3 regions of the Neobacillus camarae genome follow, and region 1 is predicted to be linked to each of the others. Evidence: riboswitches for the same ligand, from Rfam matches in the RefSeq annotation. Region 1 holds a riboswitch; each other region holds the start of a gene.
What was found. A riboswitch is a leader RNA that binds a small molecule or an ion and turns the genes downstream of it on or off. The one in region 1 is predicted to bind glycine.
Positions count from the first base shown of each region.

Region 2: it holds a riboswitch for glycine, as region 1 does, so the genes downstream of both, ACY8D0_RS12600 (ACT domain-containing protein) here and gcvT (glycine cleavage system aminomethyltransferase GcvT) in region 1, are expected to answer to the same signal.
Region 3: it holds a riboswitch for glycine, as region 1 does, so the genes downstream of both, ACY8D0_RS10375 (amino acid permease) here and gcvT (glycine cleavage system aminomethyltransferase GcvT) in region 1, are expected to answer to the same signal.

Region 1 is NZ_JBUCKX010000003.1:887,789-893,893, reverse strand. Features, by position in the region: gene ACY8D0_RS19750 (YqhG family protein) at 1-207, opposite strand, end outside; gene ACY8D0_RS19745 (DEAD/DEAH box helicase) at 185-1,876, opposite strand; glycine riboswitch at 2,023-2,113, shown strand; gene gcvT (glycine cleavage system aminomethyltransferase GcvT) at 2,328-3,434, shown strand; gene gcvPA (aminomethyl-transferring glycine dehydrogenase subunit GcvPA) at 3,452-4,798, shown strand; gene gcvPB (aminomethyl-transferring glycine dehydrogenase subunit GcvPB) at 4,791-6,105, shown strand, end outside.
Region 2 is NZ_JBUCKX010000002.1:1,038,819-1,044,923, forward strand. Features, by position in the region: gene ACY8D0_RS12585 (beta-galactosidase GanA) at 1-686, shown strand, start outside; partial or broken gene ACY8D0_RS12590 (multicopper oxidase family protein) at 818-2,496, opposite strand; gene ACY8D0_RS12595 (HNH nuclease-like protein HlpB) at 2,715-2,999, opposite strand; glycine riboswitch at 3,231-3,312, shown strand; gene ACY8D0_RS12600 (ACT domain-containing protein) at 3,403-3,678, shown strand; gene ACY8D0_RS12605 (PFL family protein) at 3,697-5,058, shown strand; gene ACY8D0_RS12610 (GtrA family protein) at 5,487-5,816, shown strand; gene ACY8D0_RS12615 (phosphatase PAP2 family protein) at 5,861-6,105, shown strand, end outside.
Region 3 is NZ_JBUCKX010000002.1:542,684-548,788, reverse strand. Features, by position in the region: gene ACY8D0_RS10385 (four-carbon acid sugar kinase family protein) at 1-798, shown strand, start outside; gene pdxA (4-hydroxythreonine-4-phosphate dehydrogenase PdxA) at 822-1,787, shown strand; gene ACY8D0_RS10375 (amino acid permease) at 2,203-3,564, opposite strand; glycine riboswitch at 3,711-3,791, opposite strand; gene ACY8D0_RS10370 (NAD(P)H-dependent flavin oxidoreductase) at 4,106-5,059, shown strand; gene ACY8D0_RS10365 (tetratricopeptide repeat protein) at 5,153-6,105, opposite strand, start outside.

The DNA of each region.
Region 1 (6,105 bases):
TTTATCCGTGATCAGGGTAAGCTTCATGGGATTTGGGACTCCGCCTGTTCTTTCAAGGTAATGCCAGTAAAAGGGGCGGTTCATCAATTCTTTATCAAGCTCAATGGTGAGCTGTACCGTGAGATAGCTTGGGTGATTCTCCAAGACCGGACAGTCATTGGCCTGAAAATAGCTTAACAGAAAGTTATGAATTTCCTGCTGCTGCATGGGACTTTCCATCCTCCTTCATATCCTGGGCAAATTCAATCATGGAAGACAAATTCTCCATTTTAATTCTCATTTCACCCTCGGAACGCGATTTTCCAAATATATCAATTAAATGGTCCTCTAAATTGCCGAATTCCAGTTTTGATAAAATATCATCCAGTTCGCCAATTACTTTCTCAAACAGGTCAATCTTTTCATACAAAAGCTTTAAAATATGCTCTTCTACCGTATTTTTGATGGCGAAATTATAGATTCTGACGTCCTGTTCCTGGCCAAGCCGGTGTATCCGGCCAATTCGCTGTTCCAGCCTCATCGGATTCCATGGCAGATCAAAGTTGATGATATGGTGGCAAAACTGCAGGTTAATTCCTTCACCGCCAGCCTCGGTGGCAATCAGAACCTGCATATTGTTTTGGAACAATTGCCGCATCCAATCCTTTTTGCCGCGCTTAAAACCGCCGCGGAAAGGGACCGATGATATTCCATGTTGTTTTAAATACCATTGCAAATATAATTGGGTGGCCCGGTATTCCGTGAATATGATGACTTTATCATTAATTTGTTGAATGAGTTCAAGTGCTTTTTCTGCTTTTGAATTGGTTTGGACTTCTTCTACTTTTTTTATTAGAGATGCAATCTGATCTTCGTAAGCCTGCGAAGGATTTTCCTGCTTTTGAAGCATGTTTTTTAAGGTGTAAAATACCGCTTCCCTGCTGCTGCATGCTTCCCGCTGTAATGTCATAACCGAAAAACTGCTCGTTTGTATCCAATCTCCTGCCGCTTTAAGGTCGCAAATGGCATCATAAAGTCCTTTCTCTGTAGGGGAAAACTCGATTGGAATCGTTTCGACATGACGTTTGGTCCATTCGATGCCGGTATCAGCACGGCGGTTGCGAATCATTACCTTGTTTACTAATTCCTTTAGATGCTCGTCATCATTTAACGAACGGGCATCCCGCTTATATTTTTCATAAAACGCGGTTTGGCTGCCTAAATGCCCTGGCTTTAACAGTGATACCAGGTTGAAAATCTCTTCAATTCGGTTTTGGATTGGGGTGGCTGTTAATAATAAACAAAACTTTTTTTTCAAGTTTTGGACAAATTCATAGTTTTTGGTTTTGTTATTTTTAAGTTTGTGGGCTTCATCAATAATAATCAAATCGTAATTCTGTTGATAAATAATATCCCGATGAGGATTTCGTTTGGCCGTGTCGATGGAAGATACCACGACATCCGCTTGCTCCCACACATAACTTTTCCTTTGGGTAATGGCCGGAATGTAAAACTTATTAATCAATTCCTGTGCCCATTGTGTAACCAGCGAGGCAGGCACAAGAATCAGCACCTTTTTCACAAGCCCGCGGATCATGTATTCTTTCAGGATCAGCCCAGCTTCAATGGTTTTTCCAAGTCCTACCTCATCTGCCAGAATGGCTTTACCATTCATATTTTCAATCACCTGCTTGGCCGTTTCTAGTTGGTGCGGCAGCGGAGTTAAGTTTGGCAGGTGTTTGGGTGCCTGAAGGCCCTCAAATTCCGGTATGACCAGTTGTTTTTCAATTTGAATTGCTAGCTTAAACAGTTCCCAATTTCCCCATGGACCATCATGGTCGATTTTATGTAGAAAATCATCCTGCCAGGACGAATCAAAATGTATGTCAACTGTCATAATTTCAGCTCCTTTAAAAATTATTGCCCATCTATAGCTTTAATGGTAGGATGATAATAAGCTTAGAAAGTTTTAAATATTTTTAATTAGGGATTTTTCTAGAAGTATATTTAGTATGACCAAATTGGAAAATATTATGAATGCGGATGATAACAAGGGGAGAGACTACCTTGGTAGCGCCGAAGGAGCAAACAGATATCCTGTGAATCTCTCAGGCAAAAGTACACTTGTTTGACGCAACTCTGGAGAGTGCTGCTATTTAGCAGCCACCAAAGGGGAAAGCCATAATTGGTTAAACTTTCAGGTGCAAGGACAGAGACTCACTTTCATTGGAAAGGGAGTTTTCTGTCCTTTTTTGTTTCCTGTCAGGTATCCCAGCATGATTTTTTAAGAGGGAAGAATGTTACTAATCAATGAACAACTTTTATAACCAAACAAAGGGGGATTACGGATGACCGAATTGAAACGCACTCCGCTTTTTGAAGTGTATCAGGAACACGGGGGGAAAACGATTGATTTCGGGGGCTGGGAGCTTCCGGTTCAGTTCTCCAGCATTAAAGAGGAACACGAAGCTGTCCGGACCAGGGCGGGCTTGTTTGATGTGTCACATATGGGTGAAATTGAAGTAAAAGGCCCCGATAGTCTGAAATATTTGCAAAAGCTGATGACCAATGATGTGTCCAAACTCGCAACTGGTGGCGCCCAATACACGGCGATGTGCTATGCAAATGGCGGTACGGTTGATGATTTGCTTGTTTATCAAATGGAGGAGTCGCACTACTTGCTCGTGGTCAATGCCTCCAATATTGACAAGGACTATAAGTGGCTGGAAGAACACCTTGAAGGCGAGGTCACCATTGATAATTTATCAGAAACCACGGCACAACTGGCACTGCAGGGTCCTTTGTCCCTAAAAGTATTACAAAAACTTTCCGGAAGTACGGATTTGAATCAGATTGGCTACTTTAAATTCCAACAACAGGCTGACATAAATGGCATCTCGGTTTTGGTCTCGAGAACAGGCTATACCGGGGAAGATGGTTTTGAAATCTACTGCCATGCAAGCGATGCTGTTAAACTTTGGAAATTGATTTTAGAAGCAGGAAAGGAAGAAGGGGTCATTCCTTGCGGTTTGGGAGCACGGGATACCCTTCGTTTCGAAGCAAAGTTGGCCCTTTACGGCCAAGAGTTATCGCCGGAAATTTCCCCGCTCGAAGCAGGTATTGGTTTTGCTGTCAAATTGAACAAAGAAGCCGATTTTATTGGAAAACAGGCGTTAACGAAGCAAAAAGAACAAGGGGTGCCAAGAAAAATTGTCGGTATCGAAATGGTCGACCGTGGTATACCGCGGCACGGCTATCCCGTCTTTAGGGATGACCGTAAAATTGGGGAAGTAACAACGGGAACGCAATCGCCAACCTTAAAGAAAAATATCGGTCTTGCACTGGTTTCTTCCGAATTCAGTGAAACCGGCACCGAATTGGATGTGGAAATCCGCGGAAAACGGTTGAAGGCCAAAGTGGTTCCAACCCCATTTTATAAAAGAGAAAGGCAATAGCAGGAGGGAGAAACGAAATGCAACATCGCTACTTACCTATGACTGATCAAGATAAAAAGGTTATGCTTGAGACAATTGGGGTATCGACCGTGGATGAACTATTTAGCGATATCCCCGAAAAGGTGAGGTTTAAGGGGGCGTACAACATTAAACCTGCCAAATCCGAAACACCCTTGATGAAGGAATTGTTTAAGCTGGCAAGTAAAAATGCCGATTTGAAAACAAATGTTTCCTTCCTTGGTGCCGGGGTTTACGACCATTATATTCCCGTTATTGTCGACCACGTTTTGTCCAGGTCGGAGTTCTATACAGCCTACACGCCGTACCAACCGGAAATCTCCCAAGGAGAGCTGCAGGCCATTTTCGAATTCCAAACAATGATTTGTGAATTAACAGGAATGGATGTCACCAACTCCTCCATGTATGATGGCGGGACCGCTCTTGCTGAGTCTGCAATGTTAAGTGCCGGCCATACAAAACGTAAAACCATCATCGTTTCAGAGGGGGTGCATCCAGAGTCAAGGGAAGTCCTCAAAACATATGCAAAGGGTCAGCACCTTCAGGTAATTGAGGCTCCGGTAAAGAATGGGATTACCGATGTCGAGGCTTTGGAAAATTTGGTGGATGACAATGTCGCAGCTGTCATTATCCAATATCCGAACTTTTTTGGGAGAATTGAGCCGTTAAAGGATTTTGAATCGACCATCCATAAGCATAAAGGATTGTTTGTTGTATCCAGTAACCCATTATCGCTTGGAGTCTTGACACCACCTGGTGCACTTGGCGCTGACATCGTCATTGGCGATGCCCAAGTCTTTGGCATCCCAACCGCGTTTGGTGGACCGCATTGTGGTTATTTTGCTGTCACTAGTAAACTGATGCGAAAGCTTCCAGGGCGTTTGGTGGGGCAGACAACGGATGACCAAGGCCGCCGCGGTTTCGTGTTAACCCTGCAAGCACGTGAACAACATATCCGCCGCGATAAAGCGACCTCCAATATTTGTTCCAACCAGGCCTTAAATGCCCTGGCCGCATCTGTCGCGATGACCGCGCTGGGGAAGAAGGGTGTCAGGGAAATGGCTGTAGCGAATATGCAAAAAGCACACTACGCGAAAACAGCTTTTAAACAGGCTGGCTTTGAAATTGCTTTTGACGGTTACTGCTTTAATGAATTCGTCATTAAATTAAGCAAACCGGTGCAAGAGATCAACCGGAAGCTGGTGGAAAAGGGAATGATCGGCGGTTACGATTTAGGAAGGGACTATCCATTGCTTTCTAATCAAATGTTGATTGCCGTTACGGAGCAGAGAACCAAGGAAGAAATAGATTCATTTGTGAAAGAAATGGGGGATCTCAATGCATAATCAAGACCAAGCGCTCATTTTTGAACTTAGTACACCAGGCCGGATCGGTTATAGTCTCCCAGAAATGGACGTACCTGAAATGGATTTAGACTCTCTTGTTCCAGAAGGCTATTTGCGGCAAGCAGAACCTTTGCTGCCTGAGGTTTCTGAACTTGATATTATGCGTCATTACACATCCCTGTCACGGAGAAACCACGGCGTGGATTCAGGTTTCTACCCGCTGGGCTCCTGTACCATGAAATACAATCCAAAAATGAACGAAAATGTTGCCCGGTTCAATGGATTTGCCCATATTCATCCGCTGCAGGATGAAAGTTCCGTCCAAGGTGCGCTTGAATTATTATATGACCTGCAGCAACATTTAAAAGAAATTACCGGCATGGATGAGGTCACCCTTCAGCCCGCGGCCGGCGCGCATGGTGAGTGGACTGGATTAATGCTGATTCGTGCGTATCACGAAGCAAACGGTGATATAAACCGGACAAAGGTAATCGTTCCTGATTCCGCCCATGGTACCAACCCGGCGTCTGCCACGATTGCTGGATTTGAAACGATTACGGTAAAATCCAATAAGCATGGTTTAGTTGACTTGGAGGATTTAAGAAGGGTTGTTGGAGCGGACACAGCAGCTTTAATGCTGACCAATCCAAATACACTTGGACTTTTTGAAGATAACATTCTTGAAATGGCCGAGATTGTCCACGAAGCGGGCGGAAAGCTTTATTATGACGGGGCCAACTTAAATGCGGTCCTTTCCAAAGCCAGACCAGGCGATATGGGCTTCGATGTTGTTCACTTAAACCTGCATAAGACCTTTACCGGTCCTCACGGAGGGGGCGGACCAGGGTCAGGACCTGTCGGGGTAAAGGCGGACCTAATCCCGTTTCTTCCTAAACCGGTTATCACGATGCAGGATTCAGAGTATGTACTGGACTATGATCGTCCGCAATCAATCGGCAGGGTAAAACCATACTATGGGAATTTTGGCATAAATGTACGGGCTTATACTTATATACGTTCCATGGGACCCGACGGATTGAAGGCGGTCACTGAATATGCCGTGTTAAATGCCAATTACATGATGAGACGGCTTGCGGAATATTATGACCTTCCATTTGATAAGCATTGTAAGCATGAGTTTGTGTTAAGCGGAAGGAGACAAAAAAAGCTGGGGGTACGCACACTCGATATTGCCAAACGTCTCCTTGATTTCGGATATCATCCGCCAACCATTTACTTCCCGTTAAATGTGGAAGAATGTATCATGATTGAGCCGACCGAGACTGAATCGAAAGAAACACTGGATG
Region 2 (6,105 bases), on a different contig from region 1:
TCACAAAGGAACAGGATTTTTCCAACTACAAGTTATTAATTGTGCCGATGCTGTATTTGATAAGCGAGCAGACGATATCTCGGTTAAAGTCGTATGTGGCCCAAGGTGGCAGGTTGGTAATGACTTATATCAGCGGGCTTGTGAATGAACATGACCTAACATATTTGGGTGGATGGCACCAAGATCTTCAGGAGATGTTTGGCATGAAGCCGGTAGAAACGGATACGTACTATCCTAGCGACCGAAATGCAATCCATTTCCGTGACAAAACATATGAACTGAAGGATTATGCAACTGTTATTGAAGTCAATGGAGCAGAAGTGGAAGGTGTTTATCAAGATGATTATTATGCCAACACTCCTGCTGTTACCAGCCATCAGTATGGTGAGGGAAAAGCCTTTTACATTGGCGGCCGACTAGAAGATGACTTCCAGAGGGATTTTTACCAAGAAATCATCCATGAATTGTCTATTGAATCGGCAGCGGACGTCAAACATGGCAATGGCGTATCGGTACAAGTCAGACGTTCTCAGGAGAAAGACTACCTCTTCATCATGAACTTTACAGAACAGAGCCAATCCGTCACACTCGGTTCCACCGTGAAAGACGTGATAACAGGTGAAGAACTCACAGATCACCTGACATTGGAAAAATACGAAGTAAGAATCGTAGAAAAACAAAAATAACACTAAAGAGGGCCAGCCTCCTCGCTTAAAAGCAATGAGGACCGGTCCTTTTTAGCACTTTAAAGTAGTGGGGGACAGGCCCCCGCCACAGTAAAGCGTTAACGTAGCTGGGGAGCCAGCCCAGGTTAATTTCATGATTGAGGGGGGATTTTGATGACTTTGTCCAAGAGTTTGTTGATGAGGGATAGTGAGATGAACAGAGGATTTTCATACTCGCATTGGCAGTTTCCATTTTCGTGGTCGCAGCATTGTGTATACGAGTCATCAGCGCAAACCCCTTGAATCGGCTGGCATGGGTCGAAATTCGGGTTTTTTAGCACTTCGTATGGCCGCATCATATCGTTGTCTTCGTGTTCGAGGATGTGGCAGTGCCATGGATAGATACCAGTAAACGGTCCAAACCGCGCGATAATCCGCGTCACTTCCCCTGGATTTGCCCGCACCGTATCCTTCCAGCCGCGCTCATTTTCGTCCGGCGGGATGAGATCCCCAAATTGAAGTGATGCCGGGTTGCGTGGGTCACCTGTGAAAGCCTGCCGATTCAAAATTTGGAAGTGCACAAGATGCAAATGAATTGGGTGTGTGTCTCCTGTGTTATTGTATAGCTCCCATACTTCGATCGTTCCGTTATAAGGCGTCTCGGTTAAAGGCAAGTCAAACCACTGCAAATCATTTAACAATAGGAGCAGCCGTTGAAACTCATCCATTCTCTCCTCTAGTGTGTTAATTCTCGTAACAACAGCTTCATCTTTATTCAGGCGTTCCAGACAGCTGAGCCGTTTAGGTATCTCACTGGTGTCGGGGTGAGAAAGACTTTCTTTTACACGGAACTGCATAATCTGAGATAGGTCCTCATTAGGCGCATCTCCTGCAGGAAAGGGAGCATTGGCACTATTAGTAAGAATAATCCGATTTCCATTTTGATTTGAAAAATCAATGATTACATCGGCCCGCTCCGCCGGGGCTAGAATAATCGTGTTCGTTTCTACCTTGGATTCCAATAAGCCGCCTTCGGTTCCAATTTGGATAAACTTTTGACCCGAGCTCAATTGCATTTTGTAAAAACGGGCATTTGATCCGTTTAAAATGCGGAAACGATATTTCCGGGGTTCTACCTCCAAATAAGGCCACACTTTTCCGTTTACTAAAATCGTATCTCCAAAAAATTCTGGTACGATAGATGGGTTAGGAAAGTGGGGAACTTCTTCCGGAGGCGGTATGACATCGGGTTGAGAAGAATAAAAAAGTTCACCATTCGGATAGAAAGACCGGTCTTGGATTACCATGGGAATTTCATAGGGTCCGCTTGGCAGATTTAAGCTCTCTTCCTGGTCATCCCGAATTAGATAAAATCCTGCCAAACCCGCATACACATTAAGGCGTGTGATACCCAACGCGTGGTCGTGGTACCAAAGAGTGGTGGGTCGCTGACAGTTAGGATAGTAGTAGACTTTTTCAAGAAATTTTGGCCCTCTTTTTTCAAAATCACGAGTAAACCAAGCTTCAGGATAACCATCGTACTCGGGCCGGACGCGTCCTCCATGTAAATGAACTACCGTTCGGACAGAAGGCTGGTCTGGCGTGGTTCGTTTTTCCATTTGACATATATCGGTTCGTTTCTTCTTACCTCAAAAGTTGGACCAGGGTAGGACCCGTTGAATCCCCAAACCGTTGTTTCAGGCAAGTCCCGGTGCAGTTTTTGCTTCACTTGTTTCATGGAGACTTCGTAGTAAGGTTTGCCATTCCGGAATCCCACCGGTTTAACGACGGATGGAATGGGCAAAGTATCCACAAACTTTTTAAGCTGCATTATGCTGTTCTCCTTTCGCAAAAAGTAATTACGTGTCCAGACATTCCTATACCATGGACATACTATAGTTAATGTAGGAAATGGGAAAATGTCTGGACAAGTATGGAGAAATAACGATTATGGGCTTGTAAACTAGTACACTTGTAATTTTTTAACAGCAAGGGGAGGAATAGACAGCTATTTATGAACGAAGCAGGCAGCTATCGCTGGGGGGGATGTTATCTTTTCCTCCGTTCCTTCGACTTTTTTATTTTCATGATTTTGCTCGAAGGTTGTTTCCGAATCCATTTGATAAACCGGGCCAATTTTTCATCTTTCCTTAAATCAGGAATAGAAGTCAGCCGTGCTGCAATTTCTTCATTGGTATAAAGGGCATGAATTTGCTTATGGCACGGAATGCAAAGGTTGGCAGTGTCCCCGAACGTTCCGCCCATCTCCTTGGGAAGCAAATGATGAACCGTAATTTCCACCTCCTCCCGTCCACAAAGCTCACAAATCCCCATAAACCAACCCTCCAGCCAATTTTTGTATATTATTATGCGCCTTTTTAAGAAATTAAATGTGGAGTCTGTCCCCCGCTAGAGTAACGCATTACCGCAACGGGGGCCTGTCCCCCACCTAAGTAATGCTTTAACGCAGCAGACAAACTCTTTTCATTGACTGAATCAGGATATATTGCTACTATTGGTTTAATTCAATTAAGCGCGATGAATGCTATGGATGATACTATAGCAGGAGCAGCTTCTGGAGAGACCCCATGGATTGGTGCGGCGCCGAAGGATTCATAATCTCAGGCAAAAGGACAGGAGAAATGTGGTGCAAAGCCAAAAAAGTTGCACACGTTTTTTCCCTGAGATTGGACATAGGATCCAATCTTTTTTTATTTTTCATAATGAGGTGGGAACAATGGCAAGCAGACGTGCAGTCGTAAGTGTAATCGGGAAGGACAAAGTAGGGATTATTGCCCGTGTGACAACTATATTGGCGGACAATAAAATGAACATTTTGGATATCAGCCAAACGATTTTACAGGAATTTTTTACGATGATGATGATTATCGATGTATCACAAACCAACGATTTAAATAAACTGCAGGATGAATTGAACCTTGTCGGTGAGGAAATGGATTTAAAGATTCACATCCAGTTAGAGGAAATTTTTCAAGCAATGCACCGAATTTAAGGGAAGGGGTGAGGCAAAATGAACATTGGCATGGATGAAATACTGCAAACCATTCGCATGGTGCAAATGGAAAACCTGGATATCCGAACTGTGACCATGGGCATCAGCCTACTTGACTGTGCCGATTCTGATTTTGAAAAAATGAACCGGCGGGTTTTGGAGAAAATTATGGGCTATGCGAAAAACTTAAGGGCAACGGCCGAGCAAACGGAAAAGGAATATGGGGTTCCTATCATCAACAAGCGGATTTCCATTACACCGATTGCGGAAATTCTAGGGAATGCCACTGTGGAACAAGCGGTGGAATTGGCCAAAACCCTTGACCAGGCTGCCAAAGAGCTGGGGGTTGACTTTATTGGCGGTTTCTCTGCCTTGGTTCACAAAGGCATGTCAAAGGGGGACGAGACCCTGCTTAAGGCGTTACCGGAAGCGCTAAGCGTCACTGAGCGGGTCTGTGCTTCTGTATCAGTTGGAACAACCCGGACGGGAATTAATATGGACGCCGTTAGGCAACTTGGTTTTATTATTAAGGATGCCGCGGAACGCACGAAGGACCAAAATGGGATTGCCTGCGCCAAGCTGGTCGTCTTTTGTAACCCTGTGGAGGACAACCCCTTCATGGCGGGAGCCTTTCATGGTGCCGGTGAGGGAGAAGCGGTCATTAACGTCGGCGTCAGCGGCCCCGGCGTGGTTTTAAATGCACTAAGAAAGCATCCGAATGTAGATTTAGGAGAAGTTTCCGATATTATTAAAAAAACAGTCTTTAAAATAACTCGTGCCGGCGAGTTGATTGGCCGGGAAGTGGCCAAGCGTCTTGGAGTGCCGTTCGGAATCATGGACTTGTCGCTTGCCCCAACCAATGCCTTAAATGATAGTGTGGCCGAGATTCTTGAGGAGATCGGTTTAGAGAGGGTAGGAACCCACGGAACGATCGCGGCGCTCGCGCTTATGAACGATGCCGTGAAAAAAGGCGGGGCGATGGCAAGCTCCTATGTGGGCGGTTTAAGCGGTGCGTTTATTCCGGTCAGTGAGGACAACGGCATGATACGGGGCATCGTCGACGGGGCGCTGACGTTATCCAAGCTGGAAGCCATGACCTGCGTCTGCTCGGTCGGTCTTGACATGATTGCCCTAAGCGGTGATGTAACACCGGCTGCTCTTTCCGGCATCATCGCTGATGAAGCGGCAATTGGTATGATCAACAAGAAAACCACAGCGGTTCGGGTCATCCCGGTTCCTGACAGCAAAGAAGGCGACATGGTCGAATTCGGCGGCCTGCTCGGCAGAGCCCCCGTCATCGGCGTCAACCCCTTCAGCCCAGAAAAAATGATCAACCGTGGCGGCCGAATCCCAGCCCCGCTCCAAGCCTTAATCAACTAGCAACACGCAAATAACCAACAAATCAAAAAACTAAAAAAAGCTCCTGTTGTAGAAGTTGAAAAACTCCACTACAACAGGAGCTTTTTTACTTTACCAGAGTGGGGGACAGTCCCCCGCTGCTTTAAAGCATTAGTTGAGTGGGGCGTTGTCCCGACTATTATAAGTGGTTTGGCTTTATCCGATTCATTCGGGTTTGGGTGTCAAAGTCAGGTATGTTTGGCGAATATATCGGGGAAATTTATCTTGAGGTCTATCACCGACCGAGACATGGTGATTGAGTAAGATTCGTTTTTCTCAATCCTTTATGGAGCAAAAAAACTGAATCTAATGTAAGATAGGAGAGTCTATGAAAGGTACATTTGTCCACTTTATCTTGGTAGGAATCATAAATACGTTCGTAGGCTTGAACATTATGTACCTGTCTTTGCATGCGGCAGGGCTATCCTACTAACTGTCAACGTTCCTTGGAAACTGTGGGTGCGTGTGTAAGTTTCTTTTTAAATAAAAATTTCACATTTAATAGTAAAAATCCGGCACCAACATCTGCCCTTTGTGATAATGGCCTGTATTTCATTTCCTATGATGTCGGAAAAAATATGGTGGTTTGGGCATTAAAGAATAACCACTCGCTTCCATCCAATATCAAAACCGACCTATCTGTCCTTATAGGTACTGGACTGTATAAGTTGTTAAATTACTTGGGACAAAAGATATTTGTTTTTTCCAAAAGGCAATCGGTTAATTTAAAAAATTATTAAGAGAAATATATGTACTAGCAATTGTATGCCTGGAGGACATGTTCATGAGTCTAAAATACCATCTGGTTATTGCTTTTATGATTAGTTTAGTCTGTGTGGGCGGTTTTCTTTTTACTGCTTCATTAATAAGTGATCACCATATCATTAAATTTGACAGTATTGTCATTGCTGCAATTCAAGGACTGGAGTCGCCATGGGTGACAAAGGTAATGAAATGGTTCACCTTTGTTGGTTCTTTTCCAGTCATTACGGTCATCAGTGTGGTTGTCATTTTCTTTGGTTACAAAGT
Region 3 (6,105 bases), on a different contig from region 1:
ACACAAATAAGAGGTGACTTCAATGAGTGCAGCTCGATTATACTTAATGCAATAAATAATCGAGTGGAACTATTTATTTTCGATGCTGAGACTGACAATGATTTAATAAGAGTAGCAGAACTTATATCTAACTTTAAATTCAAGGTTTTAACAGTAGGGTCAGCAGGGTTAGCTAAATTTCTTTATCATAATCGAAATGAACAGATAACCAAAATAAAAATTAATAATCCTACTAATCCAGTCATATTAGTATCAGGAAGTGCCTCAGAAAAGACACATCACCAATTAACAGAGGTAAGTAAACTGGACTACGTAGAGTCAATAGTCATCGATCCCCTACTTCTATTAAAGTCTCCTCAGGAGAATGCAATGGAGAAAAGTAGGTGCATATCCCTTATAAACCTTTCTCTTAATGCTGGAAAAAGTGTCTCCTTTCAAATGAATTCAACTCATGCCCATATACAAACCTGTCAGGATTTAGCTAGAGGGCTAGGTTTAGATAATACAGCGACTTCTAATTTCATCATGAAAAATATGGGGGAAATCATTACACAGGTTTTAGCATTCCATAAAATAAATGGCCTAATTTTAACAGGGGGAGATACCGCCAAAGCTATTTGTTCAGCAATGGAAATTAACAGTATTGAACTATTAGATGAATTCGAACCTGGTATCCCAATTGGAAGACTTCATGGTGAAAGAGTATTTTATGCCATTACAAAAGCCGGTTCGTTCGGGAATTTATATTCTTTAGTTAACGCCATGAACTATTTAACAGGAAGGAGAAATTTAAAGTGACTAAACCAATCATTGCAATTACTATGGGGGATGCCTCAGGAGTTGGACCAGAAATCATAATGAAGGCGCTTACCCACGAGAGGGTATATGATATATGCCACCCTTTTGTCATAGGCGATTTAAATATTCTTCAAAAAGCGAAGGAAATCATTAATTGTGATCTAGAACTGCGTAGCATTGAAATGCCAAAAGACGTTTCTTATAACTATGGAGTAGTTAATTGTATAGACTTAAATTTACTTCCTTATGACCTACCATTCGGTAAAATATCTGAAAAAGCCGGAGATGCTGCTTTCCAATACCTAAAAAAAGCAATTGAACTATCACAAAAACAACAAGTTGACGCTATATGCACGGCTCCTCTCAACAAAGAAGCCTTACAAAAAGGAGGACATTTGTACCCTGGACATACAGAAATTCTGGCTGATCTAACAGGGTCCTCTGATTACGCCATGATGCTATCCTCCCCCAAATTAAAGGTGATCCATGTAACTACTCACACTGGACTAATTAATGCTGTGAATATTATTAATCCTGAAAGAGTGTATAAAGTCATCAATTTGGCTCACCAAACGCTTGAAAATGCTGGAATACACAAACCGCGAATTGCCGTTTGCGGGATAAATCCCCATGCTGGAGAAGGCGGGTTATTCGGTAATGGAGAGGAAGAAGATAAAATCATCCCGGCCGTTAATCAAGCAATCGAAGAAGGAATTAATGTTGCCGGTCCTCTTCCTGCAGACACTTTATTTTTCCGAGCAGTACGTGGGGATTTTGATATAGTCGTGGCTATGTACCATGATCAAGGGCATGTACCTATTAAGGTTTTGGGTCTAGAATCAGGAGTTAACATTACTGTAGGTTTGCCCATTATTAGAACAAGTGTAGATCATGGCACTGCATTTGACATAGCAGGCAAGGGGATAGCAGACGAAAATAGCATGTTAGAAGCTATAGTTCAAGCTAAGGAACTTGCGCATTACCATTAAGAACGATTTGCAATGGGATTCAGGGGCTGCTGATAGCCGTCCCAGACTCCCTAACCGCGAGGACACAGGCGCATTCCCCCACCTTTTGTCGACTTGTTCATGAACTCTCGAGTGCAAAAATAAGGGGAATGTCCTGCTTGGCGGTACAGAAGGCAAGATGTAGTGCAAAGGCCGTTTTGCCCATGCTCGGACGCAGCCACAATCCCAGGGACTGAACGTGACAGTGATTGTCCTTCTCAGCTGATCGGCGGCGTCGAAAGCCGCCCGACAAACTCCTGATTATTTCAGATTTAAGGGAAAGCGGCTATTCTTCCGGTTTTGGGATTTTTCATTTCCTGACTCTCTAAATAGTCAGCATAGCACGATAATTGCCAGTACCTGATCACTCTGAAGAATCATTGAGCATATTTCAATTCTATGCAGCTTTAGTCTTGTTTCCCTTCTTTCTATTACCTGGATACAAAACAAACAACAGAATGAACCATAGAGGTGTCAACAACAAAGCCGGACGTGTTTCTTTTGCAAACAGCATAATAACGAGAATCACGGCAAACAACGTCAGGACGACATAATTCATGAACGGGGTCAACGGTGCTTTAAATTTGGATTTGGCGTGCAACTCGGGACGTGTTTTCTTATACCGTACATGACAAACTAGAATAACCCCCCACACCCAAATAAAACAAATCGCACTAATGGTGGTCACGATGCCAAAAGCTTGTTCCGGAACAAGTTTGCTCAATAGAGCCCCCACTGATAGGACAAGCGTGGACATCCCTAACGCGTTGCTCGGTACATGATTTTGATTCAGTTTTGCTAGATGGGATGGCGCTTGATTATTTTTGCTTAAATTAAATAGAATCCGGCTGGTGGAAAACATCCCGCTGTTACAAGCGGAAGCGGCAGACGTCAATACGACAAAATTAATGATCCCTGCTGCAACCGGAATGCCGACCAAACGAAACGTTTTGACAAAGGGACTTTCTGCCGCATTCAGTTCCATCCACGGGTTCACGCATAACAAGACGATGAGAGCACCGACGTAGAAAAATAGAATCCGTAAAGGTATTTTATTAATGGCAGAAGGGATATTTTTTTCCGGATCGGAGGTTTCCGCTGCCGATACCCCCACCAATTCCACACCAACATAGGCAAACACGACCATTTGGAAAGAAAGCAAGAAACCTGTGATTCCGTTGGGAAAAAGTCCTCCATGGTTCCAAAGATTTTGGACCGTTACGTTTCCGGCGTCCGTTTTGAATCCCATCACCAGCAAAATAACCCCAAGCACGATCAATGCGACAATAGTGATGACTTTTATCAGGGCAAACCAAAACTCTAACTCTCCGAAAAGCTTGACCGTCAATAAATTGAGTCCCAATAAAATGATTAAGCAGATGACGGCCGGTATCCACTGGGGGATGTCGAACCAATATTGGACATAGACCCCAACCGCAATCACATCAGCCATGGCGGTCATGATCCAGCAAAACCAATAGGTCCATCCCGTTACAAACGCGGCCCGAGGTCCAAGATAGTCTTCGGCAATGTCTGTAAAAGACTGATAACCCGCTTTAGACAACAGCAGTTCCCCCAGCGCTCTCATGACAAAAAACACGGCCATCCCTACGATGAGATAAGCAAAAATGATAGATGGGCCTGCCAGCTGTATCGCTTTTCCCGATCCCAAAAATAATCCAGTTCCAATTGTGCCGCCAATCGCGATTAGTTGAACATGCCGATTGGCTAAATCCCTCTTTAATTCTTGTTGTGCCACTTCTGTCTCCTCCTCAGTATGAAGTTACTGTTTTGATACAATGGGCAATAAAAAAAGAGACTGGGTACTCTCCCAATCTCTTAAGTCATAAGAATAACAAATAAGTATTTGTATGCTGACGAATATCAGCACAACAAATAGATATTCAATACTCTTCTGTCCTTTTGCCTGAGATTGTGAACCCTTCGGCGCCGCGGATTACCCGCGGTCTCTCCAGAAGCTGCTCCTGCTATAGTGTGATCCATAGCCATCATAGCCTGCTAATAATTCAATTTTAAAATAGTGCTCATTATTTCTAAATAATTTTTAATTTTAGTAGTTGGTAAGTGTTTTGTCAACAATAAATCATTTCACACACAAGGATCTCATTCATTTTTATACTAGAAAACGATAAATTTGAACGTTCTGTGGCAAACAGAGATTTATGGTGACCTTTTAGGATCAACCATTATAAACGTCACTATGATTGAGAGACCCTATTGCTTAAATTAAGGGATAGTAAGCATCCACTTAATCAACTTAATGAAATGGGGTCTTTTTGTTGAACATTCCACAATTAAAAATAGGTCATATGCAGCCGTTGGTTCCAATCATGCAAGGTGGTATGGGGGTAGGAATTTCTTTAAGCGGACTCGCATCTGCCGTAGCGAATGCTGGGGGAATAGGAATCATATCGGGAACTGGGATTTCTGTCGAAGAAATGAGATGGGAAATCAGAAAAGCGAAGGACAGTATAAAGGATACTGGCTATATTGGCGTCAACGTTCTTTTCGCGATGAATGACTTTGCTGAAAAAATGAAAGCAGCCATTGAGGAAAAGGTAGATTTCATTATATCAGGTGCTGGCATTTCAAGGGATATGTATGCTTGGGGCAAAGAAGCGGGCATACCCGTCATATCGATTGTATCTTCCGCAAAGCTGGCGAAGTTGTCAGAACGTCTTGGTGCCGCAGCAGTGGTGGTGGAAGGTCATGAGGCCGGCGGACACCTTGGTACAGACAGACCTTTGTTTGATATTTTGCCAGAAGTAGTGGAAGCTGTTAAGATTCCGGTTATTGCGGCAGGAGGAATTATGACGGGAGAGGATCTTGCGAGAGCAATACGAGTGGGAGCGTCTGGAGTCCAGATGGGAACGAGGTTCGTGGCTAGTGAAGAGTGTGATGCACCCCTATCCTTTAAAGAAAAATATGTACATGCCGAGCAGGGAGATACGATTTTAGTCAAAACAACGGTGGGTCTTCAGGGTCGTGCCATTAAGAACCATTTTATTGAACTGATTTCGGATGATAAAAAAGTCAAAATTAAAAACTGTCAAGATTGCTTAAAAAATTGTTCTTATCGTTTTTGTACGCTAGATTCTTTGATTACAACGATGAATGGAGATTGCGAGAATGGTCTTGTTTTTGCCGGAGCAAGAGTCCATGAAATCAAAGATATTCTACCTGTAAAAACCATTATCAACAATATTATGAGTGAATATCAGGCTTGCAGCTAAAGTAAAGGTACCTGCTACCTAATCGTACATGCGATTTGGTCAGGTACCTTTTGCTATATTAGCTTTCATAATTTATGAAGAAAAAAAACAATCCTATGCACTCATCCCACTATCGAAAGTGTATTTATCTCCTTCTGCGGTTTGAATGATGATATTCCAAGAAAATAACGGTTGATTGTTTTTAATAGTAAATTCGCCATCAATAAATACATGATGAGAATCAAAGTTTTCTTTAAATTGTGGTGCTTTTTCAATTGGCACGTGAACTTGTCTGTTGTTCTCACCCATTGCAATTGGGAAATGCTGTTTGTCCGCATCATAACGCCCAATAGATAGTGTTGATAATATAGGAGAAACATAGAATATAAACAGTTGCAAGCGCATTTCAATATCAGTCCTTCTATCAGCAAACGCAATCGAAGATTTTCGCATCTCTTCTTCAATTTCCTGCTCCAGATGTTGCTTATGCAATTGATACTCTTTCGCAAGCTCTTCCTTCTGTTGTTCATTTCTAGAGATGATTTCCTCTTTCTCTAGTGTATAATTCTTCGCAGCTTCCTCAATCGCATTTCTAATTTCTAGTATCAATTGGCGATCTTCCGCAAGTCCAGGGTAAAGAAGGAAGCGATCCAGTTCTTCTTTCTTCTTATTTTGTTCTGCTACCCTTGCCTCATATTGTGCTGTTGTCTCAAATTCTCCCTTTTCACCAGCAAGGCTACGATAATATAAGCTTTTAATCTCATCAATTTGCTTGTTGTATTGTTCATCAAGCTGAGCCATAACAAGTTCTAATTCGCCCAATTTTGTGTGATAGGCCTCTTCTTCTTTGGCTAATTGATTTTTCAATTTAATGGCAGCCTCATGATCGTTACTTGTATTGTTTGTGTTTAACAAATTGATAATATCTTTCCTAAAGCGCTCTTTTGCAGCTGAGATAAGTTCTTTTCTCTTATTCTCCTTTTGTTCCTGCTCCTCACGCATCATTCTTCTTTTTGCTTTTTCCACTTCACGCAAATTCTCTTCTACTTCAGCTAATTTGATTCTAA